DNA from 4 places in the Roseateles paludis genome. Region 2 is predicted to be linked to each of the others. Evidence: predicted binding sites of a transcription regulator. Region 2 holds the regulator's gene; each other region holds the start of a gene.
What was found. The regulator sigma-54, encoded in region 2, starts transcription at its own class of promoters, with help from an activator protein. The targets are predictions, from matches to a motif close to TGGCANGNAANCTGCTTT.
Positions count from the first base shown of each region.

Region 1: the regulator sigma-54 is predicted to act here: its motif matches at 4,919-4,936, upstream of ABDJ85_RS08635 (urease subunit gamma).
Region 3: the regulator sigma-54 is predicted to act here: its motif matches at 5,061-5,078, upstream of ABDJ85_RS03880 (TorF family putative porin).
Region 4: the regulator sigma-54 is predicted to act here: its motif matches at 5,825-5,842, upstream of urtA (urea ABC transporter substrate-binding protein).

Region 1 covers NZ_JBDPZD010000002.1:573,987-581,262, forward strand. Annotated here, with positions in the region: gene ABDJ85_RS08605 (spondin domain-containing protein) at 1-202, shown strand, start outside; gene ABDJ85_RS08610 (REP-associated tyrosine transposase) at 246-770, opposite strand; gene ABDJ85_RS08615 (hypothetical protein) at 873-1,463, opposite strand; gene ureC (urease subunit alpha) at 1,782-3,500, opposite strand; gene ABDJ85_RS08625 (urease subunit beta) at 3,577-3,882, opposite strand; gene ABDJ85_RS08630 (HupE/UreJ family protein) at 3,883-4,455, opposite strand; gene ABDJ85_RS08635 (urease subunit gamma) at 4,464-4,766, opposite strand; gene ABDJ85_RS08640 (winged helix-turn-helix domain-containing protein) at 5,024-5,326, opposite strand; gene ABDJ85_RS08645 (hypothetical protein) at 5,329-5,877, opposite strand; gene nadB (L-aspartate oxidase) at 6,013-7,276, opposite strand, start outside.
Region 2 covers NZ_JBDPZD010000001.1:1,125,400-1,132,675, reverse strand. Annotated here, with positions in the region: gene ABDJ85_RS05350 (SPOR domain-containing protein) at 1-404, shown strand, start outside; gene ABDJ85_RS05345 (thiol:disulfide interchange protein DsbA/DsbL) at 416-1,090, shown strand; gene ABDJ85_RS05340 (thiol:disulfide interchange protein DsbA/DsbL) at 1,087-1,737, shown strand; gene lptA (lipopolysaccharide transport periplasmic protein LptA) at 1,795-2,427, shown strand; gene lptB (LPS export ABC transporter ATP-binding protein) at 2,427-3,209, shown strand; gene ABDJ85_RS05325 (RNA polymerase factor sigma-54) at 3,227-4,762, shown strand; gene ABDJ85_RS05320 (hypothetical protein) at 5,051-5,602, shown strand; gene ABDJ85_RS05315 (methyl-accepting chemotaxis protein) at 5,674-7,224, shown strand.
Region 3 covers NZ_JBDPZD010000001.1:814,868-822,143, reverse strand. Annotated here, with positions in the region: gene ABDJ85_RS03900 (potassium transporter Kup) at 1-743, opposite strand, end outside; gene gshA (glutamate--cysteine ligase) at 908-2,206, opposite strand; gene ABDJ85_RS03890 (ammonium transporter) at 2,397-3,896, opposite strand; gene glnK (P-II family nitrogen regulator) at 3,923-4,261, opposite strand; gene ABDJ85_RS03880 (TorF family putative porin) at 4,281-5,003, opposite strand; gene ABDJ85_RS03875 (hypothetical protein) at 5,534-6,202, shown strand; gene ABDJ85_RS03870 (trypsin-like peptidase domain-containing protein) at 6,199-7,276, shown strand, end outside.
Region 4 covers NZ_JBDPZD010000005.1:220,545-227,820, reverse strand. Annotated here, with positions in the region: gene ABDJ85_RS16595 (VanZ family protein) at 1-287, shown strand, start outside; gene urtE (urea ABC transporter ATP-binding subunit UrtE) at 276-980, opposite strand; gene urtD (urea ABC transporter ATP-binding protein UrtD) at 970-1,803, opposite strand; gene urtC (urea ABC transporter permease subunit UrtC) at 1,800-2,846, opposite strand; gene urtB (urea ABC transporter permease subunit UrtB) at 2,843-4,360, opposite strand; gene urtA (urea ABC transporter substrate-binding protein) at 4,522-5,778, opposite strand; gene ABDJ85_RS16565 (N-acyl amino acid synthase FeeM domain-containing protein) at 6,028-6,696, opposite strand; gene ABDJ85_RS16560 (SapC family protein) at 6,902-7,276, opposite strand, start outside.

The DNA of each region.
Region 1 (7,276 bases), on a different contig from region 2:
GGGCGGCGTGATCACCAACCACCTCGGCATCCGCGGTGATGCCAACGCCCCCGCCGCCTGGAACTGGCTGCCCGGCCCCGCCGCCAGCCTGACCATCACCCCCGTGCCCGAGCCGACCTCCGCAGCCCTGCTGCTGGGTGGCCTGCCGCTGCTCCTGCTGCTGCGCAAGCGTGCTGGGACCGGGGCTGCGAACAAGGTCTGATCGCAGCCTGTAGGTTGGGGTGAGCACTGCGAACCCCAACACCTCACTCGCCCGCGTCAACCTCCACGCCACTGACGCTGGCCCACGAGGCATCAATCACGCCATCCTGAATGAAGCGATGAATGCTGGAGTGCGGCCAGTCGGCCGCCCGCTCCGCCCAGCCATGCTTCACCGGGTTGAAGTGGATGTAGTCCACGTGTCGCTCGAAGTCCAAGTCGTCACGAATGAGGTGCTCCCAATAACGCCGCTGCCATAGCCCTCGTTCGCCCTTGGACGCGCGGCTCTTGCTGATGCGCTCGCCTGGCGGCACCCGTCGCGAGAAGCCTTGCTTGATGAGCATGATGCGCGTGGCGAAATCCGCGTCTTCGCGCGGCAGCGTCATCAGCAGATGCAGGTGGTCGGGCAGCACGCAAATGGCGTCCAGTTCGAATGGGCGCGAACGGCGAACCGTGCGCACGCTGTCCCGCAACGCGTCGATGTGGTCCGTCAGCAGGTGGCCGCTGCGGTCGGCCGCATTCAGGGTGAAGAAGTAGGTGGCACCCGGAACGTCGGCACGGCGGTAGCGCATGGCTGGTCGTAGGTTGGGGTGAGCGCAGTGAACCCCAACGATCGCCGACCGTCAAACGTTGGGGTTCGCGGGCTCACCCCAACCTATGAGCGGGACCGCCCCTCAAGATTCAAACTTCTTCTTTCGCCGGGGCAAGTTCATCCCGAATCGCCCGACGTGTTCGTACGCGACTCGAACGAGGTGTAGCACGTGCCAACAGTCCACAAAATGCACTAGCCCCGACTGCGCCGTACCTTCAACGACGACACCACAAAAGCGGCAATGTGACAACGAGCCGACTTGTCGCTCGAACGAAAACACTGCGCCGCCACTGAACCCAGCGAAGTCCTGAAGCGCAAGGCCATCATCGATCTTGAGTGTGTGCATATGCCGCGTACCGGCGTATGCGGCTTGATAGGTCGCCGGCATCGTTACCTGATGCGTCTTCACCATCTTGTCGTCGTAGTCGATCTCCGACAGGTCGCGAGGAAAGCCGATCACAAAGAACTTTGCAACCGTAGCACTCGCCTGCCACTGATCACGCCATGCCGCGTCGAGTCGGATGAAATGCGAGCGCTCCGTGTCGCGCCGACTCAATCCTGCTAACGATGCTGGGAACACGACAACATCAACCTCATTGCCGTTACCTCCGTCACTCTGACCAAAGCCCTGGGAGAGTGGAAGCCGCCGCACAGACTTGGCAGACAGCAACACGCGCAATTCTCCCGAATGGTTGTGCCTGATCAGATGTCGAGCCGTTATCACAGCGCACTGATCGCCGAGCTTCGCCAGGATGCAAGACCCCCAGATGCCGATTGGCGCCGCATCAACTCCGCTGTCAACCAACAGCGGGCGTACGCATCTACCAATCCTTTCAAGAGCTGGATGCATTCAATGACGCAAGGCCTTCAGCGAATACTTTGCCCGTTGCTTGGGGTGAATGATGCGAGCCCCAACAATTTCCGGTGTTCAATCGTTGGGGTTCGCGAACTCACCCCAACCTACCGGATTGCCGATAGGCGTTGCCGCCGGTCAGAATAAGAAATACCTCTGCGCCATCGGCAGCTCCTTGGCCGGCTCGCAGGTCAGCAGCACGCCATCGGCCCGGACCTCGTAGGTCTGGGCGTCGATGTCCATCTTCGGCAGGTAGTGGTTGTGCACCATGTCTGCCTTCTTGACGCTGCGGCAGCCGCGCACGGCGGCAAGGGGTTTTTGCAGGCCGAGCTTGGCGGCTGAAGCCTGGCCCGACTGGCTGACGAAAGTGAGCGAGCCCTGGGTGAGCGCGCCGCCGAAGGCGCCGAACATGGGCCGGTAGTGGACGGGCTGGGGCGTGGGGATGGAGGCGTTGGCATCGCCCATCGCGGCGGCGGCGATGAAGCCGCCTTTGAGGATCAGCGAGGGCTTGACGCCGAAGAAGGCGGGCTTCCAGAGCACGAGGTCGGCCCACTTGCCCACCTCGATGCTGCCGACCTCGTGGCTGATGCCGTGGGCGAGCGCGGGGTTGATGGCGAGCTTGGCGAGGTAGCGCTTGACGCGGGCGTTGTCGTTGCCGGGACCATCTCCGGGCAGGGCACCGCGTTGCACTTTCATCTTGTGGGCGGTCTGCCAGCAGCGCAGGCTCACCTCGCCCACGCGGCCCATGGCCTGGCTGTCGGAGCTGAACATGCTGATGGCGCCGAGGTCATGCAGGATGTCTTCGGCCGCGATGGTTTCCTTGCGGATGCGGCTCTCGGCGAAGGCGAGGTCCTCGGCGATGGAGGCATCGAGGTGATGGCAGACCATCAGCATGTCGAGGTGCTCGTCCAGCGTGTTGACGGTGAACGGCCGCGTCGGGTTGGTGGAGCTGGGCAGCACGTTGGCCTCGCCCACCACCTTCATGATGTCGGGCGCATGGCCGCCACCCGCGCCTTCGGTGTGGAAGCTGTGGATGGTGCGGCCCTTGAAGGCGGCAATCGTGTCCTCGACAAAGCCGCTTTCGTTGAGCGTGTCGGTGTGGATGGCGACTTGCACATCGCCTTCCTCGGCCACGGCGAGGCAGTTGTCCACGGCGGCGGGCGTGGTGCCCCAGTCCTCGTGGAGCTTGAGGCCAATGGCGCCGGCCTCGACCTGCTGGCGCAGCGCCTCGGGCCGCGCGGCATTGCCCTTGCCGAGGAAGCCGAGGTTCATCGGGAAGGCATCGGCCGCCTTGAGCATGGTGGCGATGTGGCTGGGCCCGGGCGTGCAGGTGGTGGCCAGGGTGCCGGTGGCCGGGCCGGTGCCGCCGCCGATCATGGTGGTGACGCCGCTCATCAGCGCCTCTTCGATCTGCTGCGGGCAGATGAAGTGGATGTGGGTGTCGATGGCGCCGGGCGTGACGATGGAGCCCTCGCCCGCAATGATCTCGGTGCCCGGGCCGATGACGATGTCCACACCCGGCTGCACATCGGGGTTGCCGGCCTTGCCGATGGCGGCGATGCGGCAGCCACGCAGGCCGATGTCGGCCTTGACGATGCCCCAGTGGTCGACGATGACGACGTTGGTGATGACGGTGTCGACGGCGTCGGCGGCGGTGGGGCCATTGGGGCGCTGTGACTGGCCCATGCCGTCGCGCACGGTCTTGCCACCGCCGAACTTGACCTCTTCGCCATAGCCGCCAGCGGCCAGGGTGTAGTCACGCTCGATCTCGATGACGAGGGCGGTGTCGGCCAGGCGCAGCTTGTCACCGACGGTGGGGCCGAGCATCTCGGCGTAGGCGCGGCGGGTGATCTTCATGTGAGGCTCCGCACGGCCGCCCGAAGGAGGCGAACGCCCCCGCGGGGGGCAGCGAACAAAGTGAGCGTGGGGGTCGTCATAGCTTGCCTTGAACGAGGCCACGGAAGCCGTCGACCACACGGTCGCCGGCCAGGTCTACGAGTTCGACGGTGCGCGTCTGCCCGGGCTCGAAGCGCACGGCCGTACCGCTGCAGATATTGAGCCGCATGCCGCGCGCTAGAGCGCGGTCAAAGCTCAGCGCGGCATTGGTCTCGGCAAAGTGATAGTGCGAGCCGACCTGGATGGGCCGGTCGCCCGTGTTGGCCACCTGCACGGTGAGCGTGCGGCGGCCGGGGTTGAGTTCGTGCTCACCCTCGGAGGTGATGAGTTCGCCGGGGATCATTCAGGCCACCCCGCCCAAGCGCGCCAGGGCCAGCGCTGCCGCGCTCGCGCCCAGCAGGGCGCGCAGCAGCGTGGGAGATTGGCGGAGCTTCCAGCCCAAAGCGAGGCCCGCAGCATGCAAGGCCAAGGTGCTGACCACCATGCCCGCCAGCGCGGCTGCACCGCTCAGCTCCAGCCCGTGCGCCGCGCCGTGGCTGAAGGCCAGGATGGCCGCCGTGGCGGCGCCCGCTGCCGTGGGCATGTTCGTGCGCAGTGCCACCAGCAGGCCCAGCACCGCCAGCGACACGGTGATGCTGGCCTCCAGCGCCGGCATCGCCCAGCCGGTGCTCATCGCGATGACCGCGCCGATCAGCAGCGAGCCTGCAAAGGCCAGCGGCGCGCCCAGCGGCTGGCGCAGCGCCATCGCGCTCCAGACGCCCACCGCGAGCATGGCGGCCAGGTGGTCCGGCCCGGTCAGCGGGTGCAAGGCACCGGACCAGAAGCTGCTTAGGTGCGCATGGGCTGAGCCATCGGTGTGGGCCAGGGCGGGCAGCGCCAGCAGCGTGGCGAGCAGGGAAACAAGCGTCTTCTTCATGGCAGCGCTCAGGCAATGGGTTGATGGACGGTGACGAGCTTGGTGCCGTCGGGGAAGGTGGCTTCCACCTGGATCTCCGGGATCATTTCGGCGACCCCATCCATCACGTCGGCGCGGCCCAGCACCTGGCGGCCATCGGCCATCAGCTCGGCCACGGTGCGCCCATCGCGGGCGCCTTCCAGGATGGCGGCGCTGATGAAGGCCACAGCCTCCGGGTAGTTGAGCTTCAGCCCTCGGGCTTTGCGCCGCTCGGCCACCAAGGCGGCCGTGAAGATGAGCAGCTTGTCCTTCTCACGTGGGGTCAGTTCCATCTCGCCTTGCTCGATTCATTCAAAAGTGCACGTGCAGCCGCTGCGCTTGCCGAACACGTGGGGTCAGCTCGACTCATTGAGGTCAGCACCTGCGGCCGCTAGCTCTGGCTGAACACAGGGGTGGCGGCCATGCTAACGGCGTTTGACAGGCCCGAGCAGCTCCCGTGCCATGGCGATGAACGCGTGCATCGGCGCCATGCCTGCCCATGAGTCAGGCGCGCCCCGAAATGGGGCGGAACGCGCGCCGGAACGGCGCATCAGTCGTCGACGCCGTCGACCAACTCGCGCAAATAGGCCACGTGCCGACGGAAGGACTTGCGGCCCTGCGCGCTGATCCGGACGAGGCTGCGTGGACGCGGGCCGCTGCCGTCTTTCTCGATGACGATGTACCCCGCCTGCTCCAAGGCCGTCAGATGGCTACCGAGATTGCCGTCGGTAGCGTCGGTCAGCGCCTTCAGTCGGCTGAAGTCCAGCGGCTCGGCATCGCGCTCGGCGTACAGCGCCGCCATCAGTTGAAGACGCAAAGGCTGGTGGATGAAGAAGTCAGGCTCAGTCGCCATGCTCACCCCCGGCGCAGCCAGTACCCGCCGAGCAGCAAGCCCAGGCAACTGGCAGCCATCCAATAGGGCAGCGCGGCGCGAAACCCGAGAAAGCCCACCACGGTCACCGCCAGCACATAACCGGCAATCACCAAATAGCGTGGGGCTGCAAAGACCCCCGCAGCCGCATAAACCAGCCCGACGAAGAGCCCTGGAAGCGCCACAACGAACGCCGGATCCCTTGGCTCTGCCAGCACCACGATGGCCGTGACGAACACCATGCAGAACCCAGCCCCCGCAGCCAGGCGCCACAGGCCCGGCCCCGACACCCGCGACCCACCGCGCGCCAGATGCAAGCTCAACCCCGTGCCCAGGATGGCCAGCGCAAACCACGCCACGCTGACCATGGCCGGGGGCAGCCAGGCCATGCCCAGGTAGCCGAGCGCCCAGAGCACGCTCCACATCATCAAGATTCCACCGCCGCCGCGATACCCGCGCTGCACCTGGGCGCGGTGGGTGGTGGCATCGATCTGGGCCAGCGCGGCCGCAGCCTGTTGAGCACTGAGTGACATGGCCATCTCCGTTAGTTACTCTGCATGACAGAGTTTGAAGATGACCACTTACTCTGTCAAGCAGAGTTTGAGCGTTTGTTGTGCCGCGATGCCGGACTGGGCCGCCAGCGCTCAGGGAAGGTCAGCGCAACGAGCTCAGCGCCGCCGCTGCTTGCTGATCAGCACGGTCGGGAAGCTGACCGGCAGGGTGCGCGGGTAGTCGCGGTTGTAGTGCAGGCCCCGGCTCTCGTGGCGCAGCAGGGCGGAGCGGACGATCAGCTCGGCGCAGTCCACCAGGTTGCGCAGCTCCAGCAGGTCGCGCGTGACGCGGAAACTGCCGTAGTAGTCGTCAATCTCGCTGCGCAGCGCCAGGATGCGCGTCAGCGCCCGTTCCAGGCGCTTGGTGGTGCGCACGATGCCGACGTAGTTCCACATCAAGAGGCGCAGTTCGTCCCAGTTGTGGGCGATGACGACCTGCTCGTCGGCGTTCTCGACCTGGCTTTCGTCCCAGCCCGGCAGGGGCGCGGCCTCGGGGGCCGCTTGGGCCAGGATGTCGGCGGCGCAGGTCTGCCCCAGCACCACGCACTCCAGCAGGGAATTGCTGGCCAGGCGGTTGGCGCCGTGCAGGCCGGTGTAGCCGGTCTCGCCCACGGCGTAGAGCCCAGGCAGGTCGCAACGGCCGCTGAGGTCGGTCACCGCGCCGCCGCAGGTGAAGTGCACCGCCGGCACCACGGGGATGGGCTGGCGGGCGATGTCGATGCCGAGCTTGAGGCAGCGCGCGTGGATGGTGGGGAAGTGCTCGATCAGGAAGGCTTCGCCCAGGTGCGTGGCGTCGAGCCACACGTGGTCGAGGCCGTGCTTCTTCATCTCGAAGTCGATGGCGCGAGCCACGATGTCGCGCGGCGCCAGCTCCATGCGTTCGTCGTGCGAAGCCATGAATCGGCTGCCATCGGGCAACTTCAAGTGCCCGCCTTCGCCGCGCAGCGCCTCGGTGATCAGGAAGCTGCGCTCCTGCGGGTGATAGAGGCAAGTCGGGTGGAACTGGATGAACTCCATATTGGCCACCCGGCAGCCCGCGCGCCAGGCCATGGCGATGCCGTCGCCCGTCGAGGTGTCGGGGTTGGTCGTGTAGCGGTAGACCTTGCCCGCGCCGCCGGTGGCCAGCACCACAGCCCGCGCGGGCAGGGTCTCGACATGCTGGGTGTCGATGTCGAGCGCATACACGCCATACACGCGCGGCGGCTCGTCACGCTGCAAGTGGCGGGACGTGACCAGGTCCACCGCCATCCAGCGCTCGCGCAGCTGGATATTGGGGTGGGCGCGCGCGGCGGCGAGCAGGCTGTCATGGATGGCCTTGCCCGTTGCGTCGGCTGCATGAGCGATGCGGCGCACGGCGTGCCCACCTTCGCGCGTGAGGTGC
Region 2 (7,276 bases):
GTGGGGCCGCGTCGGCGCCGGTGGCGCCGGCGCCAGCAGCCGCAAAGGTAGACGCCAAGCCGGATCACAAGGCCGACGCCAAACCCGAAGCAAAGGCCGACACGAAGCCCGACGCAAAAGCCACGGCGGCGTCCGCCGCGGCGGCGGCCTCGGCAGCCGGCAGCGACCCCACGGTCTACTTTGTCCAGGTCGGCGCCTACGTGCGCGCCGAGGACGCCGAGAGCCAGAAGGCCAAGCTCGCGCTGCAAGGCTTCACCGCCAAGGTGCTGGAGCGCGAGCAGTCCGGCCGCACCGTCTTCCGCGTGCGCATTGGCCCCTTTGACACCCGCGCCGAGGGTGAAGCCCAGCAGACCAAGGTCGAAGGCGCCGGCTTCGAGGCCAACCTCGTCCGCGTCCAGCGCTGAAGGAGTCGCCCATGGTGATGCCCCGCCGCCCCCTCGTGCTTGGACTGCTGCCCGCCAGCTTGGGTCTGCCCCTGGCCGAGGCGCAGGCCCAGGCCGGCCCCATACCGGGCCGCCACTACGCAGTGCGCAACGCTCCGGCCCAGGCTCCAAGCGACCCCACGCGCATCGATGTGGTGGAGTTCTTCTGGTACGGCTGCCCGCATTGCTATGTGTTCGAGCCCGTGATCGAGCAATGGGCCAAGCAGTTGGCGGCAGACGTCAACTTCCGGCGCGTGCACGTGCAGTTCCGCGCCAACATGAAGGGCCACCAGCGCATGTTCTTTGCGCTGGAAGCCCTCGGGCTTGAACCCCAGGTCCGGCCTGCAATCTTCGCGGCCATGCATCGCCAGGGCCAGATGCTCGACGACCTGGAGTCACAGGCGCGCTTTCTGGCCATGGCCGGCGTGGACAGTGCCAAGTACCAGGCCGCCTGGAAGTCCATGGGCGTGGCCACGCGCTGCCTGCAAGCCGACCGCCTGGCTGAAGCCTACGACATCGACGGCGTGCCCTCGATTGGCATCGCCGGCCGCTTCCTGACATCGCCGAGCATGCAGAACACCGCCGAAGGCCTGCCCGAACCCGAACTTGGCCGCCGCGCTGTGCAGGTGGCCGACTACCTCCTCCAACGCCAACGGACCGCCCGATGAAACGCCGCGACCTCTCCGCCCTGATTGCCCTCGCCCCCTTGGCCGACCTGGCCAGCGCACAAGGCGCGCCGGTCGAAGGCAAGCACTACATCCGCCTCGGCCAAGCCCTGCCCAGCACGCCGGGCAAGATCGAGGTCGTCGAGTTCTTCTTCTACCTGTGCCCGCACTGCTTCGCCTTTGACCCGGTGCTGGAACAGTGGGTCAAGACCCTGCCGGCCGACGTCACTTTCCGGCGCGTCCCCATCGGCACCCAGGCCCAGCTCAAGCTGCTGGCCAAGGCCTACTACGGGCTGGAGAGCCTGGGCCAGACCCACGCCACCCACTCGGCACTGTTCAACGCCATCCACCGCGAGCGACTGGACCTGAGCACCGAGGACAAGCTGCTGGCCTTCCTCGGCCGCATCGGGCAGGACCCGGCCAAGGTCAAGCAGGCCATGAATTCTTTCGGCGTCCAGACCAAGGCGCAGCAGGGCCTGAAGCTGGCCGAGTCCAGCGGCGTCGACAGCGTGCCCCAGCTCACCATCGCCGGCCGTTGGCGCACGGGGCCCGGCATCGTTGGCGCACCCGGGCAGGCAGAAACCGTCTCGGGCCAACAAGCCTGCGCCGTTGCGGATTTCCTCATCAAACAGGCACGCGGCAAGGCTTGATTTCGGTCGGGCGCACCGGCGCAGGCGCCTAGAATCGCCTGCAACTTCTGTGCCGCCATGATCCGAAACGCGCCGCTGCTGGCCCCCGCCCTGCTGACCGCCCTGCTCGCCACGCTGTGGGGAGCCCCCGCCGCGCAGGCGGCCAAGACCGACCGGACCCAGCCCTTCGTCATCCAGTCTGACAACGGTGGCGAGGGCAACAAGATCTCGCAGCGCACCCGCCTGACGGGCAATGTGGTGATCTCCCAAGGCACGCTGCAGTTGCGCGCCGAGAGCGTGGACCTGCGCATCACGGCCGACGGCTTCCACCAGGCGCTGGCCAGCGGCACCACCGGCAAGCCGGTCAGCTTCAGCCAGGGGCGCGACGTGCCCGGCGAGAGCGTCCAGGGTCAGGCGGACCAGGTCGAGTTCGACACCAAGAGCGACACCGTGCGCTTCATCGGCAATGCGGTGGTCAAGGTCTTGCGCGGCACGGCCGTGGCCGAGGAGGTCTCGGGCGCCGTGGTGCTCTATGACAACCGCAACGAGGTGTTCCGCTTCGAGGGGGGCCACGCCTCGCCCAACCCGGCCGGCCGTACCCGACTGGTGATCATGCCTCGGGCCTCGGCGGCCGAGGCAGCAGCCTCCGCGGCACCGTTGCCGCTGCAGCCCAGCACCACGCTCACCCCTCCCGCGAAGACCGCTCCGTGATGACTGCCGCGACGGAGAGCCGCCACGAGACTGCCGCGACGGAGAGCCGCCTCGACGCCGAGAGCCTGGCCAAGAGCTACGGCGTGCGCCGCGTCGTCAAGAACGTGCACCTCAGCGTGCGGAGCGGCGAGGTGGTCGGCCTGCTGGGCCCCAACGGCGCCGGCAAGACCACCAGCTTCTACATGATCGTCGGCCTCGTCCGCTCGGACGCGGGCGTGATCCGCATCGACGGCCAGGAGGTGCAGCGCTTGCCCATCCATGCCCGCGCGCGGCTGGGCCTGTCCTACCTGCCGCAGGAGGCCTCGATCTTTCGCAAGCTCAGCGTCGAGCAAAACATCCGCGCGGTGCTGGAGCTGCAGCAGGACGAACGCGGCCGCTCCCTGCCCAAGGCGCGCATCGACGAGCTGCTCGAAGGCCTGCTGCACGACCTCTCCATCGAAAGCCTGCGCCACAGCCCGGCCCCCGCCCTCTCGGGCGGCGAGCGCCGCCGCGTCGAGATCGCCCGGGCGCTGGCCACTCAGCCGCGCTTCATCCTGCTGGACGAGCCCTTTGCCGGCGTGGACCCCATCGCCGTGCTGGAGATCCAACGCATCATCGGCTTCCTCAAGGCGCGCGGCATCGGGGTCCTGATCACCGACCACAACGTCCGCGAGACCCTGGGCATCTGCGACCGGGCCTACATCATCAGCGAGGGCACGGTGCTGGCCCAGGGCACGCCGGACGAGATCGTGGCCAATCCGGACGTTCGCAAGGTGTATCTGGGCGAACACTTCCGCATGTAGGGCAAGAGCGTCCGTCGATGAAGCCCACCCTACAGCTCCGCCTCAGCCAGCACCTGGCGCTGACGCCCCAGCTGCAGCAGTCCATCCGCCTGCTGCAGCTCTCGACCCTGGAGCTGAACCAGGAAGTCGAGCAGATGCTGGCGACCAACCCACTGCTGGAGACGGAGGAGGAGTTCAGCGTCAGCACGCCCGAGCTGGCCAGCAATGCGCCGGCCGAGCGCGACGATGCCGCCCCCGACTACAACGACAGCGCCGAAGCGAACACTGAAACTGCAGGCGAGCGCGAGCTGGCAGCCGACGACTTTGGCACCACCGACCGCGAGGACTGGTCCAACGGCACCGAAGGCGACGACTTCGACGGCATCCGCGAGCTGCCCAGCAGCAGCCCGGCCAGCAGCGGTGACGACGACGGCGAGCGTGGCGAGACCGAGTCGGCCGACATCAGCCTGGCCGAGCACCTGGCCCAGCAGCTGGCCGGCATGCACCTCTCGGCGCCCGAACGCACGGCGCTCCAGATCCTGATCGACTCGCTCAACGAGGACGGCTACCTCGAAGACAGCCTCGAAGAGATTGCCGCCAGCCTGCTGCCCGGCGAGGACGAAGAAAACGCGGAAAGCCGCGAGGAGCTGCTCGACCACCTGCGCATCGCCCTGCGCTGGCTGCAAAGCCTGGACCCCGCCGGCATTGGCGCCCGCAGCCTGCCCGAGTGCCTGTGCCTGCAGCTGGCCACCCACCCGGCCAGCCCCGAGCGCGACCTGGCCGCCACCATCGCGCGCAGCCACCTGGAGCTGATGGCGCGCCGCGACACGCGCCGCCTGCTGCTGGAGACCGGCGCCGACGAGGCCCTGCTGCGCCGCGCTCAAGGCCTGATCACCACGCTGGAGCCCAAGCCCGGCCGCCGCTTTGCCACCAACAGCGCCGCCGCCGTGGTGCCCGACGTCATCGTGCGCAAGACCGGCCCCGGGGGCCGCGAGTTCCGCGTGATGCTCAACCCCGATGTCGCCCCCAAGCTGCGCATCAACGAGCTCTATGCCAATGCCCTGCGCGCCACGCGCGGCGGCATCAGCAACTCGCCGCTGGGCGGGCAGTTGCAGGAGGCGCGCTGGTTCATCAAGAACATCCAGCAGCGCTTCGAGACCATCCTGCGTGTCAGCACCGCCATCGTCGAGCGCCAGCGCGGTTTCTTCCAGCACGGCGAACTGGCCATGAAGCCCCTGGTGCTGCGCGAGATTGCCGACGAGCTGGGTCTGCACGAGTCCACCATCTCGCGCGTCACCACCGCCAAGTACATGGCCACGCCCTGGGGCACCTTCGAGCTGAAGTATTTCTTCGGCTCGGGCCTCAACACCGAGACCGGCGGCGAGGCCTCCAGCACCGCCGTGCGCGCGCTGATCAAGCAGTTCATCGCCGCCGAAGACACCAAGAAGCCGCTGTCGGACAGCGCCATCGCCGGCATGCTCGACGAGCAGGGCATCCAGTGCGCGCGCCGCACCGTCGCCAAGTACCGCGAGGCGATGAAGATCGCCCCGGCCAACCTGCGCAAAGCCCTCTGATCACAGGGCCTACCGGCTGCGGAGCAGCCGGGTGTCGCGTGCTCAACACAGACACGCAAATGTCATGGGCGCTGAACCGCCAAAAAGCACCGATTGGCCCCCTCGCAACTTACCAGGGTCGGTTGTGAGCCCCCCGGAACTGACAGCACACTCAAATTCGCATGCGAGCAAGGCTCCAGGTCGTTGCCGCCGCACAGGGAGAGTGCAGTCACGTGGGCGTTGACCCCATGGCTCTCCTTGTTGTCGGCGCCTGCGCTCGCAGCGTCAACTTTTCAGGAGAGGCTCCCCATGTCCATTTCTTCCGTGTCCAGCAAGCTTTTCGCGACGGCCCTCGTCGCTGTCGGGTTCGTCGTCAGCACCGCCTCCGCCGCATTGCCTCCAGAAGTGCAAGCCAAAGTGGACAAGGCCAAGACCCGCCTGGTCGCGCTGGCAGCCGACCCCGGTGTGATCGCCGCCATCAAGGACGCCAATGCCAAGGGCGACGGCGGCATGACCAATGGCAAGTGGGTCGATCTGCCGGACTCCGACGCCTTCATCCAGGCCCTGCTCAAGTCCAAGGTCAGCCTGCAGATCGCCAAGTGGGAGCAGGAAGACGACAACATCAACAAACTGCTGCTGCGCGACCAGAAGGGCAACCTCGTTGGCGCCAGCGTGCGCCCGCTGATCTGGAACAACGCGACGCGCCCGGTCTTTGCACAAGCCCTCAAGGGCCAGGCCTGGGCCGCTGACGAGATCAAGCCCGACACCTCGACCCAGGTGCCCAGCGTGCACGTGTCAGCGCCGGTGCTGGACCACGGCAAGCCCATCGGCGTGCTGCACGGCGCCGTAACCGCCAAGTGATAGCGCGAAGTGAAAGCGTGCCGGGCTGCTAGCGGCCCGGCTGGATGCACAACCGTTCCCAGGAGCAAGACATGCTCAACTCCCTCAAAGTCGGACACCGCCTTGCGGCCGGCTTTGCCACCGTGCTGATCCTGCTCGGCATCATCAGCATGCTGTCGCTCGGCCGCCTGGCCTCGCTCAAGTCCGATCTGGCCGCCGTCACGGGCGAAGCGCCGGAACGCCTGGCCAGCAAGCTCAGAGACCTGGCGCGCTACCAGAGCGTGACCATCCGCGACGTGATCATGCAGGACGACATGGCCTTCAAGAAGAAGGAATTCGACCTGATGAAGGCGGCCCGTGCCGACTACGAAAAGACCTCGGACAGCCTGGCCGCGCTGGTGCAGAACGAACCTGCTACGCGTGACGCTTTGGCCCGCGCCGCCAGCGCGCTGGCCAGCACCAAGGGCATGATCGAGAAGATCGTCAACCTGACCATGAGCGATGACATGGCCGGGGCCTCGGCCATGATCCGCGACCAGCTGCGCCCCGCCCAGGTCGCGCACGTCAAAGCGCTGGACGAGGTGATCGACAGCATCAAGGTCTCCTCCAGCCGGCGCGACGAAGCCGCGACCGCCAGCTACCGCGTGTCGGTGTGGCTGATCATCGGGCTGTCGGTGGCGGCGCTGCTGGTGGGCGGCATGGTGGCCTGGCGCATCCAGCTCAGCATCACGCAGCCGCTGGCCGAGGCGGTGTCGATCGCCCAGTCCATCGCCGAAGGCGACCTCTCGCGCGAAATCCACGAGCACTCGAACGACGAGATCGGCCGGCTGATGCATGCGCTGCATGCCGTCAACGGCGACCTGAGCCGCATCATGCAGACCGTCCGTGCCTCGGCCGAGACCATGCAGACCGCGACCGTCGAGATCGTGGCCGGCAACTCGGACCTGAGTCAGCGCACCGAGCAGCAGGCCGCCAACCTCGAACAGACCGCCGCCTCGATGGAGGAGCTGACCTCCACCGTGCGCAACACCGCCGACACCGCACAGAGCGCCTCGACCCTGGCTGGCCAAGCCAGTGAATCGGCGGCCAAGGGCGGCTCGGTGGTGGCCCAGGTGGTCGAGACCATGAGCGCCATCCAACAAAGCTCGCGCAAGATCACCGACATCATCGGCGTGATCGACGGCATCGCCTTCCAGACCAATATCCTGGCCCTGAACGCCGCCGTCGAGGCGGCCCGGGCCGGCGAGCAAGGGCGGGGCTTTGCCGTCGTGGCCGCCGAGGTGCGGGCCCTGGCCCAGCGCTCGGCCCAGGCCGCGCGCGAGATCAAGACCCTCATCGGCGCCAGCATGGAGAACGTCGAGACCGGCAGCTCGCTGGTGGCCGATGCCGGCGTCACCATGACCGACATCGTCGATCAGGTGCAGAAGGTCAGCAGCCTGATCGCCGAGATCAGCGCCGCCACGCAGGAGCAGACGCGCGGCATCGCCCAGATCAACCAGGCCGTCGGCCAGCTGGACCAGGTCACGCAGCAGAACGCCGCCTTGGTGGAAGAGAGCGCCTCCGCCTCCGAGAGCCTGCAGCAGCAGGCCAACCACCTGGTGGAGACGGTGGGCGTGTTCCGACTCGCCCGGGGCCACGGCTGACCACACGCTGCCACCGACCCCGCGCCTGCGGGTGTCGGCAAAGGCGACACAG
Region 3 (7,276 bases), 310 kb from region 2:
ATGGGCTTTTTGCCGAAGTGGCCGAGGTCGGCGTAGAGGGCCTCACCGCCGGTGACGACCAGCACCACCGCACCGAGGCCGACGAAGGCCACCCAGCCCTGGTGCAGGCAGAACTCGATCGCATGCAGCGGGTTCATGGCGGCCAGCACGCTGGGGTTCTCCAGCACGCGCGGCAGGCCCAGCAGGGCCAGCACCAGGAACCAGGCCAGCATCACGGGCCCGAAGGCCTTGCCGATGCCGCCGGTGCCAAAGCGCTGCACGGCAAACAGGCCGGCGATGACGATCAGGGTGAGGGGGAGGATGGCGTCGTGGTACTCGGGGGCATAGACGTCGATGCCCTCGACCGCGCCGAGCACCGTCATGGCCGGGGTGATGACGGCGTCGCCAAAGAAGATGGCGGTGCCAAAAAGGCCCACGGTCATCAGCACGCGGCGCAGCGCGGGTTGGCCCTTCACAGCGGTGGTGGCCAGGGCCAGCATGGCGATGAGGCCGCCTTCGCCGTTGTTGTCGGCCCGCAGGATCAAGAGCACGTACTTGATCGAGACGACGACGGTGATGGTCCAGAAGAGCAGGGACAGCACGCCGAGGATGTTCTCGGACGTGGCGGCGATGTGGCCGCCGTGGAAGACTTCTTTGAGGGCGTACAGCGGGCTGGTGCCGATGTCGCCATAGACCACCCCCAGGGCACCGAGGGTGAGACCCGCCAGCGCCGAAGGGCTGCGAGCCGCGTGGGAAGCACTCACGTGAGAAGGGCCGCAAGCAGGAGCGGCTCAATGTTCTAAAGGCGCCATTCTGCGCCCGAACCCCTAGCTTTGTGCAGCGCAACATTCCACGCAAACGTGGCTTGACCGGGGCCCGGGACGGGCTTAAAGAACGGCGTGGCGCGTCCAGCGTTGCGGGTGGCGCCTCAGGCGGTTTCGAGCGTCTCGGCCAGCGGGTCGGTGGCTTCCAGCTCGTAGGCGGCGGCCAGCAGCGCCAGGCGCGCCACCACGCCGTACATGTAGAAGCGGTTGGGCACGCTGGCGCCGGGCCGCTCGCCCAAGCGAGGCAGCTGCTGGGCCTCGGTAAAGGCCAGGGGCACGAAGCTGGAGCCGGGCACGTTGAGGCTTTCGTCCACGCCGCGCTGGGCATGCACACGGTAGTAGCCGCCCACCACATAGCGGTCCATGGTGTAGACCACGGGCTCGGCCACGGCGTCGTGCACGCGCTCGAAGGTGGGCACGCCCTCCTGCACCAGGAAGTCCCGGAACACCTCGCCCTGCTGGCCCGAGGACAGGCAGCCGCGGCAGCGCTCGTTGAGGCCGGCGATCTCCTTGGGGTCGCGCACGGTCATCACGCCGACATTGGTACCGACATCGCTCTTGAGCACGACGAAGGGCTTGTCCTGGATGCCGTAGTCCTTGTACTTGCGGCGCACCTTGGTGAGCTGGGCGTCGGCCTCGGCCTGCAACTGCTCCAGGCCCTGCGCGGCCGACATGTCCAGGCCGGTGACCAGGCTGGTGCTGGGGTGGATCAGCCAGGGGTCCATGCCCAGCAACTTGGCAAAGCGCTTGGCCAGTTCCTCGTAGGCCTCGAAGTGGCGGCTGCGGCGCCGCACCGTCCAGCCGGCGTGCAGCGGCGGCAGCAGGTATTGCTCGTTCAGGCCGCGCAGCACCGGCGGCACGCCAGCGGCCAGGTCGGTGTTGAGCAGGATGGTGCAGGGGTCAAAACCGCTTTGCAGCACCAGGCGGCCCTTGCGGCGCACCATGGGCTCCAGGGTCATCTCGCCGCCTTCGGGCAGGGTCAGCGTGGTGGCCGCCTTGACGCTGGGGTCGAAGGTGCCCAGCCGCACGTTGAGCCCAGCCTGGGTGAACACGCGGGCCAGCGTGGCCAGGTGGGCGAGCTTCAGGTTGCACAGCGGGGCGTCAGGAACCACGACGAGGTTGCGCGCCTCGGGGCAGACCTTCTCGATGGCCGCCATCGCCGCCTGCACGGCCTGCGGCAGCATCTGCGGGGTCAGCAAGTTGAAGGCGCTGGGGAAGAGGTTGGTGTCCACCGGCGCCAGCTTGAAGCCGGCGTTGCGCACGTCCACCGAGGCATAAAAGGGCGGCGTGTGCTCCATCCACTCCAGCCGGAACCAGCGCTCGGTGGCCGGCATGGACTCCAGCACCCGGGCTTCAAGTTCGTTGATGGGGCCGGTAAGTGCAGTGACGAGATGCGGGACCATGGCGAGGCGGGCTGAGGAGCAGGGCGAAGACAGATGGGGCCTGCATCATCCAACACAAGGCCCCGGGTCGTCTTGCACCCAGCTGCAAAGCCAAAAAGCGCCGGGACAAGGAAAAAAGCCGCCCCCGAAGGGGCGGCTTGCAGGCTCGAGGTGGGTCGTGTGCGCCGACCCTTGGTTCGATTTACTTGTCTTACTTGTGATAAGCAGTCTCGCCGTGCGAGCTGATATCGAGGCCCTCACGCTCCTCTTCCTCGGTGACACGCAGGCCGATGGTCATGTCCACCAGCTTGTAGGCGATGACCGAGACAATGCCCGACCACAAGATGGTGATACCGACGGCCTTGGCCTGGGTCAGGAACTGGGTGCCGATGGAGTAGGCGTCCGGGGCGATGGCGGCGGCGGTGACCCAGTCACCGACGGCGCTCGGGCCACCCAGGGCCGGGCTGTTGAACACGCCGGTCAGCAGGGCACCGATGATGCCGCCGATGCCGTGCACGCCGAACACGTCGAGCGAGTCGTCCGCGCCGAGCATCTTCTTCAGGCCCGACACACCCCACAGGCAGGCGAAGCCAGCCACGAAGCCGATCACCAGGCCACCGCCGATACCGACGTTGCCGGCAGCCGGCGTGATGGCCACCAAGCCAGCGACAGCACCCGAAGCAGCACCCAGCATCGAAGCCTTGCCCTTGAGCAGGGCTTCACCCACGCACCAGGCCAGCACGGCAGCGGCCGTGGCAGCGAAGGTGTTGATGAAGGCCAGGGCAGCGAAGCCGTTGGCTTCCAGCGCGGAGCCGGCGTTGAAGCCGAACCAGCCCACCCACAGCAGCGAGGCACCGACCATGGTCAGCGTCAGGCTGTGCGGGGTGAAGGCTTCACGGCCGTAGCCGATGCGCTTGCCCACCATGTAGGCACCCACCAGGCCAGCAACGGCGGCGTTGATGTGCACGACGGTACCGCCGGCAAAGTCCAGCGCACCCATCTGCCAGATGTAGCCAGCGGTGCTGTTGACCTTGTCCACCACGTCAGCCGAGGTGTAGGCATCCGGGCCGGCCCAGAACCAGACCATGTGCGCGATGGGCAGGTAGCTGAAGGTGAACCACAGGGCCAGGAAGGCGAGCACGGCCGAGAACTTCACGCGCTCGGCGAAGGCGCCGATGATCAGGCAGGCCGTGATGCCAGCGAAGGTGGCCTGGAAGGCAGCAAACACCATTTCAGGAATGACCACACCCTTGCTGAAGGTGGCGGCGTTCGAGAAGGTGCCAGCGACGTTGTCCCAGATGCCCTTCATGAAGAGGCGGTCCGTGCCACCGATGAAGGCATTGCCCTCGGTGAACGCGAGGCTGTAGCCGTACAGCACCCACAGCACCACGATCAGCGAGAAGCCGACCATCACCTGCATCAGCACCGACAGCATGTTCTTGCTGCGCACGAGGCCACCGTAGAAGAGAGCCAGGCCGGGGACGGTCATCAGGATGACGAGCAGGGTCGACAGCATCATCCAGGCGGTGTCGCCCTTGTTGGGCACCGGCGCGGGGGCCGAGGCGGCCTCAGCGGCAGGCGCTGCGACTGCAGCCACGGCCGAAGCCGCATCCGCCACGGCCGAGGCAGCGGCGCTGGCGGCATCCTGAGCCCACGCGGACGGTGCGAACACCGCCGCCGCCAGGGCAAGGCATGCGAGTAGTTTTTTCATCTTGGTTTCTCCAGCGGGTGCGTTGCTCAGAGGGCTTCGTTGCCGGTTTCGCCGGTGCGGATCCGGACGACCTGATCCAGCGGCGACACGAAAATCTTCCCGTCGCCGATCTTGCCGGTGCGAGCCGAGGACTCGATGGCCTCGATGACGCGGTCGACGACGTCGTCCGCCACAGCGGCTTCGATCTTGACCTTGGGCAGGAAGTCAACAACGTATTCGGCCCCCCGGTACAGCTCGGTGTGGCCCTTTTGGCGGCCGAAGCCCTTGACCTCGGTCACGGTCAGCCCCTGCACGCCGATGGCGCTGAGGGCCTCACGCACCTCGTCGAGCTTGAACGGCTTGATGACGGCGGTAATGAGTTTCATGTCACTGTTCCTCTGGCGATCAGAAGGTCTTCTTGAGGCCAACGACGAAGGTGGTCTTGGCCAGGTCCTTGCCAGCGCCGACGTAGGCGCCCTTCTTGGCATCGGTGCCGACGAGGGCACCACTCAGCACCAGGCCGGAGAAGTCCTTGGCCAGGGTGATCGAGTAGTCGGTGTAGGACACCGCGCTGTTGTGCTTGACGGTCTGGTGGCCGATGTGCGGGGCCAGGCTCAGGCCGTTGCCGAGGTCGAAGGTGGCCGTCACGTCCAGGTAGCCGCTGCCCTTGCTGTCGGCAAAGCCGAACAGGTTGGAGGTGCTGTGCGAGTACTTGGCGGTCACGACGCCGAAGGTCACGGCGCCATAGACCTCCAGCGTGTTGGCGCTGGGGTTGAGCTTGTTGCTGGGGTAGAGGTATTGCAGCAGGCCGACGTCCACCGTCACGCCCGGGGCGACTTCGGTCTTGTAGCCGCCGTAGACGTCGACTTCGAGGTTGCCGTCACCGCCGCCGTCCTTGACCCACTTGATCGTCGAGGCCCAGGTGCCGATGTAGAAGCCATTGGCTGCTGCGTAGTCGGCGCCACCTTGCAGGGCGGGCTTCAGGCGGCTCTGGGCAATGCCGCGGTAGCGGTACTCGGTCACGGCACCCAGGTTGAACGACAAAGGATCCGGGGCCTCGTCAGCCAGGGCAGGCAGCGCGGTGAAAGCGGCAGAGGCAGCCAGGAGGGCCAGCAGGGTCTTCTTCATCTAAATCTCCGATGACTAAAGGAAAGAGTGCGGAAAGGGGAAAGCGATGGACGAGGGTTTGCAGCTTCCATGCCAGCCCTGCGCACACCCCCAGCCCCTGGCAGCAGCCCCGGTAAGAATGCCCCGCCACGCACCAGTTCAGCCCATGCTGCAGCTTGGTGCGCACACTACTTTGGTGCATTTGCACCGGGATCGTCCAGTCCGGTGCCCTAGGAGTCTGCGCGGCAGAGATCCAGGCCCGCGCCAGGGCGAGTTGCGGGGCCAATCTAGGCGCCGGCGAGGCGTTGGATCGGCGCCAACAACGAGCCGGCAACGACGAGTGGCCCCGCAAATCGCCCCGGCCCGAAGGGTTGGACCCGGAAGGGGGGCGATTCGGCGTTGCACCGCTTGTCCGGGGGGCTACCCCGGACGGCGCGCTGCGCCTTGCCTCGCCCCCCTTCCGGGGCCAACGCGGACCTGGATCTCTGCCGCGCAGACTCCTAGCTTGCCCGGCTGTCGCGTCCGAGACGGGCTGGCTAGACTCGGCCCCCATGGGAGACACCGCTACTCCGCCGCCACCCGCCGCTGCCCCGGCACCCGCAGCGCACCCACGGCTCGATGTGCTGGCCGGCGCCGCCCTGGGCACCCTGCTCGGGCTGCTGGTGGGGCTGTCGGCCTCGCCGGTGGTCGGCTCGGTGGTGGGGGCGCTCACGGCCCTGCTGGCCGGGCTGTTCGGCCTGTCCGAGAAGCTGCCGCTGGGCCTGGGCGCCGGGGGCGCGCGGCGCATGGCGGGCTTTGGCATCGCCGCCACGCTGAGCCTGCTGGCCGGCCTGCACCTGCGCTCGCACCAGTGGCTGGCGCCCGACGTGAACGAGCTCAAACGCCAGATTGCCGAGGTCGGCGTCACCGACCCCGCCGAGCAGCGCCAGTTGCTCAAGTTCCTGCGCTTTGGCCTGCTGCCGGAGGGCGCCAAGGCCACGGCCGAGGCCGGCAAGGCCAGCGGCCCCGGCGCCTCGCTGCTCTATGCCGCCGAGGCGCCGGGCTTCTGCACCGAGCTGCGCCGCCTGCAAGCCGAGCGTGCGAGCGCCGCCGACCTGCTGGTCCATCTCGGTACCGGCAGCGACGCCGCCAAGCGTGCAGCAGCAAACATCCAGGCGCTGCCCGCGCCCGAGCGCGAGGCTGCGCTGCGCGTGGCACCGCTCTACCTCTGCGCCGCATGAAGCGCATCGGCGCTGCACTCGGCCTTGCCGCCGTGCTGCTGGGCGCCCAGGCCGCTGCGCCCAGCTATGAGCTGCGCCGCCAGGCCCTGGCCAGCCTCGTCAAGGTGCGCGCCACCGACTGCCCCGACGGCGACCGCGCCGCCAGCGGCTTTGTGCTGGAGCGCGGCGAGCGCATCGTCACCGCACACCACGCCGTTGGTGGCTGCCGCCAGGTGGTGGTGAGCTTTGAAGGGGCCGAGAAGGACAAGCTGCGCCCGGCGCGCATCGTGCGCGTGCACGCCGCCGGCGACCTGGCCTTGCTGGAAGTGGCGACAGCGCCCGCCGCCGCCCGCCCGCTGCGCATGGCCGCCACGGCGCCTGACCCTGACAGCGTCTTTGCCGGCCTGGGCTACGCGCTGAACATGCCCACCGCCAGCGACATCGAGGTGCGCTTTGCCGTGGGCGCCCGGCGCCTGCGCGACATCCTGCCGCCCGAGGCGGCCACCGAGCTCGTGCGCAACCGCAGCCGCATCGCCACCGACCGCGAGGTGCTGCGCTTCAACGTCGCGCTGCAGCCGGGCATGTCGGGCGGCCCCATCATCGACGCCAGTGGTGCCGTGATCGGCGTGGTGGCTGGGGGCCTCAAGGCGGGCGCCGCACCGGCCAGCTGGGGCTGGCCCAGCGAGAACGTGCGCCTGCTGCTGGCCTCCACCGAGCCGGTGGACCAGGTCGTCACCCCCGCCCGGACGCACTACACGCTGCAGGACTTCAACGCCGTCTCGGCCGCGCTGGCGGCCAACCGCAGCCTGCGCTGTGGCGACCTCGACTTTGTCGACACCGGCACCCGCAGCCTGGCCGAGCTGATGCGCGGCGCCGACGACTGGCCGCGCGTGCAGCACCTGATCAACATCTCGCGCGAGGACCCGGCCGTGCTGGCCAACGAGCGCTTCCAGGTCTGGCTGCACCGGGCCAGCGGGGCCACCGCCATCGTGCCGGCCGGCTACGCGCTGCGCGCCGAGGGGCGCGTCTGCGTCGCACGCTCGTCGCAAGGGCCGTTTGAGCAAGTAGTGTTTGGCACGCCCGCGCCGGGCCAGG
Region 4 (7,276 bases), on a different contig from region 2:
TGACGCCCAAACCTCCCGAGGGCCTCTCCACGGGCTGGGACAAGTCCAACCACCTGCTGGCATTTGGCAGCCTTGCCTGGGTCAGCGTCCAGGCGTACTGGCGCCAGCCCCGCCAATGGCTGCAGTTGCTTGGCGTGCTGCTGGCCTATGGCATCGGCATCGAGATCGCCCAGCACTTCCTGCCGCCGCGCGAGGCGGATTGGCAGGACGTGGTGGCTGACATGGCCGGAGCCCTGCTGGGCCTCGCGGTGGTGGCGCTGACGCGCCGCTTCGCATCAAAGCGCTAGCTTCTCGCGCACGCCATCAAGCTCCATGTCCGCACCGCGACCGCGGGCGACGATCTCGCCACGCTGCATCAGCAGGTACTGGTCAGCCAGCTCGGCGGCAAAGTCGTAGAACTGCTCGACCAGCAACACCGCCAGGCCCTTGTCGTGGGCTAGGTGCTTGATGACCTTGCCGATGTCCTTGATGACATTGGGCTGGATGCCTTCGGTGGGCTCGTCGAGCAACAGCACCTTGGGCCCAGCGGCCAGCGCCCGGCCGATGGCCAGCTGCTGCTGTTGGCCACCCGAGAGGTCGCCCCCGCGCCGGCCCTGCATCTGCTTGAGCACCGGGAAGAGCTCGAAGATCTCGCCCGGCAGCGGTGTGCTGGCCGGCTTGCTGGCCAGGCCCATCTCCAGGTTCTCCATCACCGAGAGGCGGCCAAAGATCTCGCGCCCCTGCGGCACGTAGCCAAAGCCGGCCCGCACCCGCTCGTGCGACTTGAGCTTGGTGACGTCCACGCCGCCGAGTTCGATACGGCCCGAGGTGACGGGCACGACGCCCATCAAGCTCTTGAGCAGGGTCGTCTTGCCCACGCCATTGCGGCCCAGCACCACCGTGACCTCGCCCGCCTTGAGCGTGAAGTCGAGCCCGCGCAGGATGTGCGAGCCGCCGTAGTGCTGTTGCAGGCCCTCTACTTTGAGAACTTCATCGGCCAAGATAGACCTCGATCACTTGTTCGTCGGATTGAACGGCAGCCATGGTGCCCTCCGCCAGCACCTTGCCCTGGTGCAGGCAGGTAACGGTGCGGTGCTGGCCCGCGAGCGTGCCTACAAAGCTCATGTCGTGCTCGACGACGACCAGGGAGTGCTTGCCCTCGAGGCTCAGGAAGAGTTCGGCGGTGCGCTCGGTCTCTTCGTCGGTCATGCCGGCCACGGGTTCATCCAGCAGCAGGAGCTTGGGGTCCTGCGCGAGCAGCATGCCGATCTCCAGCCACTGCTTCTGGCCATGGCTGAGCAAGCCCGCAGTCCGGTCGCGCTCGTCCTTGAGGTGGACGGTGGCTAGCACTTCGTCGAGGCGCTGGCGCTGGTCGGCCGAGAGCCGGGCACGCATGGCAAAGCGGGCGCGGCGGTCGCCGGCCAAGGCCAGCTCCAGGTTCTCGTAGACGGTGAGGGCCTCGAAGACCGTGGGCTTCTGGAACTTGCGGCCGATGCCTGAGCGCGCGATGTTGGTCTCGCTCATGCGGCGCAGGTCCAGGTTGCTGCCGAAGTAGATGCGGCCGCTGTCGGGCCGGGTCTTGCCGGTCAGGCAATCCATCATGGTGGTCTTGCCAGCGCCATTGGGGCCGATGATGCAGCGCAGCTCGCCCACGCCAACGGTGAAGGACAAACCGCCCAGCGCCTGGAAGCCGTCGAAGCTGACCTTGAGGTCTTCGACGTACAGGGCCACGCCCTGGTTGAAGATGGGCTCGCCGCTGGTGGCATGCTGGGTCAGCATGCGCTCCCGGCTGACGGAGCCTTGTTCGAGCAGCTCGGGGGTCATGCTTTCACCCGCTTGATGAGGCCGATCAGTCCCGTGGGCAGGAACAGCGTGACGGCAATGAAGAGCGCGCCCAAGATGTAGAGCCAGCCCTCGGGCCACCAGACGGTGAAGACCGACTTGGTGCCGTTGACGAAGAAGGCGCCCAGCACCGGCCCGATCAAGGTGCCACGCCCGCCCACGGCCGCCCAGATGGCCATCTCGATGCTGGCCGCAGGGCTCATCTCGCTCGGGTTGATGATGCCGACCTGGGGCACGTAGAGGATGCCCGCCAACGCGCACATCAGGGCCGAGATCACATAGGCGCTGAGCTTGTAGGCCACGGGGTCATAGCCCATGAAGCGCACACGACCCTCGGCGTCGCGGATGGCCTGCAGCAATCGGCCCCAGCGGCTTCGCGTGAGGAACTGCGCCAGCAGGTAGCAGCCGATCAAGGCCAGGCCGCTGGCCACGCACAGGCCCACGCGCATGCCGGGGCTGGTGATGCTGTAGCCCGCGATGCGCTTGAAGTCGGTGAAGCCGTTGTTGCCGCCAAAGCCCGTCTCATTGCGGAAGAAGAGCAGCATGGCCGCCACCACCAGGGCCTGGGTGATGATCGAGAAGTACACGCCCTGGATGCGCGAGCGGAAGGCGAAGTAGCCGAACACCGCCGCGATCAGCCCCGGCACGGCCAGCGCGATCAGGATCTGCGCCACCAGCGAGTCGGACAGCGCCCAGTGCCAGGGCAGCTCCTTCCAGTTCAGGAAGACCATGAAGTCGGGCAGGTCCGATTGGTACTGCCCGTCGCGCCCGATCTGGCGCATCAGGTACATGCCCATGCCGTAGCCGCCGAGCGCGAAGAACAGCCCATGGCCCAAGCTGAGGATGCCGCCGAAGCCCCAGATCAGATCCAGCGCCAGCGCGCAGATCGCAAAGCACAGGAACTTGCCCAGCAGGCTGACGTAGAACTCGCTGAGGTGCAGGGCCGAGCCTGCGGGGAAGATCAGGTGCAGCAGCGGCAGCAGCAGGACGAGCAGGGCCGCGGCAATCAAGAGGATGCGTTTCATTCGACCGACCTCCCCTTGAGCGCGAAGAGGCCTTGTGGTTTCTTTTGGATCACGAGGACGAGCAGCAGCAGCAAAGCAATCTTGGCGAGCACCGCGCCCTGCCAGCCCTCCAGCAGTTTGGACAGCACGCCAAGGCCCAGGCCCGCGTAGACCGTGCCGGCCAGTTGGCCCACACCGCCCAGCACCACGACCATGAAGGCATCGACGATGTAGCTCTGGCCGAGGTCTGGGCCGACGTTGCCGATCTGGCTCAGCGCGCAACCAGCGAGGCCGGCGATGCCCGAGCCCAGTGCAAAGGCCATGGTGTCGACGCGCGCTGTGTTGACGCCCACGCAGGACGCCATGCGGCGGTTCTGCGTGACGCCGCGCACCATCAGGCCGAGGCGGGTCTTGGACAGCAGCAGCGCCATCGCGATCAGCACCAGGGCCGCGAAGCCGAGGATGGCGATGCGGTTGTAGGGCAGCGTGAGGTTCGGCAGCAGTGCCCAGCCGCCGGACAGCCAGGCCGGGTTCTCGACGGCCACATTCTGCGCGCCGAAGAGGCTGCGCACCGTCTGCATCAGGATCAGCGAGATGCCCCAGGTGGCGAGCAAGGTTTCGAGCGGGCGGCCGTAGAGCCAGCGGATCACGCTGCGCTCCATCGCCGCGCCCACTGCGGCGGCGACGAGGAAGCTCACCGGGATGGCAACAACCAGGTAGTAGTCAAAGGCCCCCGGCGCCAGCGAGCGGAAGGCCTGCTGCACCGCCCAGGTGGCATAGGCACCCACCATCAGCAGTTCGCCGTGGGCCATGTTGATGACGCCCATCAGCCCGTAGGTGATGGCCAGGCCCAGCGCCACCAGCAGCAGGATGGACCCAAGGCTGATGCCCGAGAACAGCAGCTGTGCCCGGTCACCCCAGGCCAAGCGCGACTGGATGGCATCGGCCGCCTTCTCCATCGCCCGCTTGGCACCGGCATCGGGTTCGCTCGCGAGCCGCTCCAGCAGCATCGCGCGCTTGGCCGGGTCGGCACTGCCCGTCAGCTGTTCGGCCGCGTGCTTGCGCTTGGCCGCGTCGTCACTCGTGAGCAAGGCGCCCGCGACGAGGTCGGTCAGCTGCGCCTTCAAGCCAGCATCGGTTTCGGCCGCCAGGGCCTTTTCAAACATCGGCAGGCGCGAGGCGTCGGCCTCGTCGCGCAGCGTCGTCAGCGCCTTGGCCCGCACCGCGCGGTCAGGCGACACCAGATCCAGCCCCGCCAGCGCCGCGTCGATCTCACGGCGCATGCGGTTGTTGACGATGGGCTCATCGCCCTCCGGCGCATCGATCAGCGCCTTGCCGTCCTTGACCCGCACCCGGCCGTCCTGCAAAGCGTGCAGGAACTCCGCCAACTGCGGCTCGCCCTTGGCCACCGCCTCATTCAGGGCCGCAACCCGCTCGTCGCTTTCGCCCACCGCAATCTTGGCGGCAAGGTCTGGCGCAAGCGCATGGCAGGAAATAGCGGCCAGCATCAACAGCAAGCCGAGTAGTGATCGCATAGAAATCCGATTGAAAGAGATCGGGCGCCGTACGTCGCGCACGCCCGCCCACACGCCGCACGCAGTGCCGGCGCCCATTCAATGGCACCCGTGGATCCGGCTTTGCCGGTCCACTGGGTGCGCCCCCTGGGGGGAAGCGCCGAAGGCGCCTCGGGGGGGTCTTATTTCGCGGGCTCGTCCTTCTTGCCCTTGTTCTCGGGGATGTAGGGGCTCCAGGGCTGGGCCTTGACGGGGCCCGGCGTCTTCCACACCACGTTGAACTGGCCGTCCGCCTTCACCTCGCCGATGAAGACCGACTTGTGCAGGTGGTGGTTCTTCTCGTCCATCTTGGACGTGATGCCCGACGGAGCCGTGAAGGTCTGGCCGGCCATGGCGGCGATGACCTTGTCGGTGTCGGTGCTGCCGGCCTTCTTGACGGCTTGGGCCCACATATTGATGCCGATGTAGGTGGCCTCCATCGGGTCATTGGTCAGCGGCTTGTCCTTGTGACCAGCGATGCCCTTGGCCTTGGCGTAGTCGCTCCACTTCTTGACGAAGCCGTCATTGGCGGGCGCCTTGATGGACATGAAGTAGTTCCAGGCGGCCAGGTGGCCTTGCAGCGGCTTGGTGTCCACGCCGCGCAGCTCTTCCTCACCCACCGAGAAGGCCACCACGGGCACGTCGGTCGCCTTCAGGCCCTGGTTGCCCAGTTCCTTGTAGAAGGGCACGTTCGAGTCGCCATTGATGGTCGAGACCACGGCGGTCTTCTTGCCTTCGGAGGCGAACTTCTTGATCTTGGCGATGATGCTTTGGTAGTCAGCATGGCCGAAGGGGGTGTAGTCCTCCATGATGTCGGCGTCAGCGACACCCTTGCTCTTCAGGAAGGCGCGCAGGATCTTGTTGGTGGTGCGGGGATAGACGTAGTCGGTACCCAGCAGGACCCAGCGCTTGGCCGAGCCGCCGTCCTTGCTCATCAGGTATTCAACCGCAGGGATGGCTTGCTGGTTGGGAGCGGCACCCGTGTAGAACACGTTCTTGGACAGCTCTTCGCCCTCGTACTGGACGGGGTAGAACAGCAGCGAATTGGTTTGCTCGAACACCGGCAGCACCGACTTGCGGCTGACCGAGGTCCAGCAACCGAAGACCACCGAGACCTTGTCCTGGGTGATCAGCTGCTTGGCCTTTTCGGCAAACAGCGGCCAGTTGGAAGCCGGGTCCACGACCACCGGCTCGAGCTTCTTGCCAAGCAGGCCGCCCTTGGCGTTGATCTCGTCGATGGCCATGAGCACGGTGTCCTTGAGGACCGTCTCGGAAATGGCCATGGTGCCGGAGAGCGAGTGCAGCACGCCGACCTTGATGGTGTCAGCAGCGAACGCAGAAGTACCAAAGAGCGAGCCAGCGGCAAGGCTGAGTGCGGTGAGCGCAGAACGACGAAGCATCGGAATCCTCCAGTTGGGGTTTGACAGACAACTGCCAATGCCACTCAACGCAAAGGGTGTGCCAGTTCTAGTGCTGCGCATTCAGGGGCGCTAGCAGCCACTTTGGTGCTGCGCCACCCAAAAAGCACCCGATTGGGATTCATTTGCACCACTTTGAACCAAAGCGGGCGGTAGAACTGCGCAAACGCGCGCAAGCCCAGGGCAAGCCGCGCCCCGGGCAGGTGCCATGCAAGCTGGGATACCAGTTGATCAGGCCAGGCGCGCCAGCATCGCGGCCTCTTCGGCCGGGCCCCAGGCAAGCGGGTACAGGCTGCGCGCGCTGGCCATGGCCGAGGGCTGTCCACCCCAGCGGGCGATCTGGCTACGCACATGCTGGAAATGCAGGCTCATCAGCACCGCCGGCGCGTTCACGCTGGGGTTGTGGCGCGGCGTGGTGTGCGGCAGCAGGCCGAGCCAGCGCCGATAGAAGGCGACGTGGCGGGGATTGACCTCGATGACCAGGCGATCAAAGCCCTCCCGGCGGTGGGCATGCAAGTAGCCCAGGTGGAAGATGCGGGCCAGCAACTGCTTGGGCTCGAGCGCGCGGCGGTCCACGGCCAGGCGGCCAAACTCGCACAGCTTGACGCCGGCACGGCGCCATTGGTTGAGTTCGGCGGCAAAGATCTGGTCGGCATTGAGCGGCTGTTCGCGGTCAAACCGGACCGTCATGGTGCCGACGATGAAGCCGTTCTCGCGGGCGGTGCAAACGATGTCATCCGTCTGCAGGGTGCTGCTGTAGCGATCGACGTCAAAGGCCAGACCGCGCGCACCGTACTTCTGCGCGAGCAAGCCCTTGGCATCGTCCTTTGCGGCGCCGAAATCGCTGTCCAGAGACAGCCAGTCTTCGGCGGGACGCTCCTGCACTTCCGAATCAAACATCGACATCCTTCGGCAACCCCGGCATGAACGCTGGGGGCTCGCAGTCTAGGGATATCCATGGCGAGAAATCTCTGCTGTCACACACTGATACGCATGAAGCCTTGAATTACCCGCCACCCTGAAATGCAAAGGGCCACGCACGCGGCGTGGCCCTTGATTGCTAACCGCGCCTTTCAGCGCGGTCTGGAGCAGGCTGGCGCTTGGCTCAGGCAGCCGGCGGCGCGATGTAGCGGTTGGCCAGGCGGTTCATATTGCCCATCGACACACGGTGCATCTCGATGAGGGCGATCAGGCCCAGGCGGTGCAGCTCCAGCACTTGCGCATCGGTCAGTGCGTGGTACTTCTCTTCGTTGAGCGCCAGGAAGCCTTCCACGTCCAGCTTCTCACCATCGGGCAGGCTGGCTTCAAAGCGCATGTCGGTGAACAGGTCCAGCTCGGCCAGCTTCTGGCAGACCAAGCGGGTGCGCTCCGTCTCTTGCTCGAAGTGCTCCAGGAACTTCTTGGCATTGAGCAGGAACTCGGTCGGCTCACCGTTGGCAAACAAGGCCTCGCCGGCTTCGTCGCTGAAAGCACCCCATTC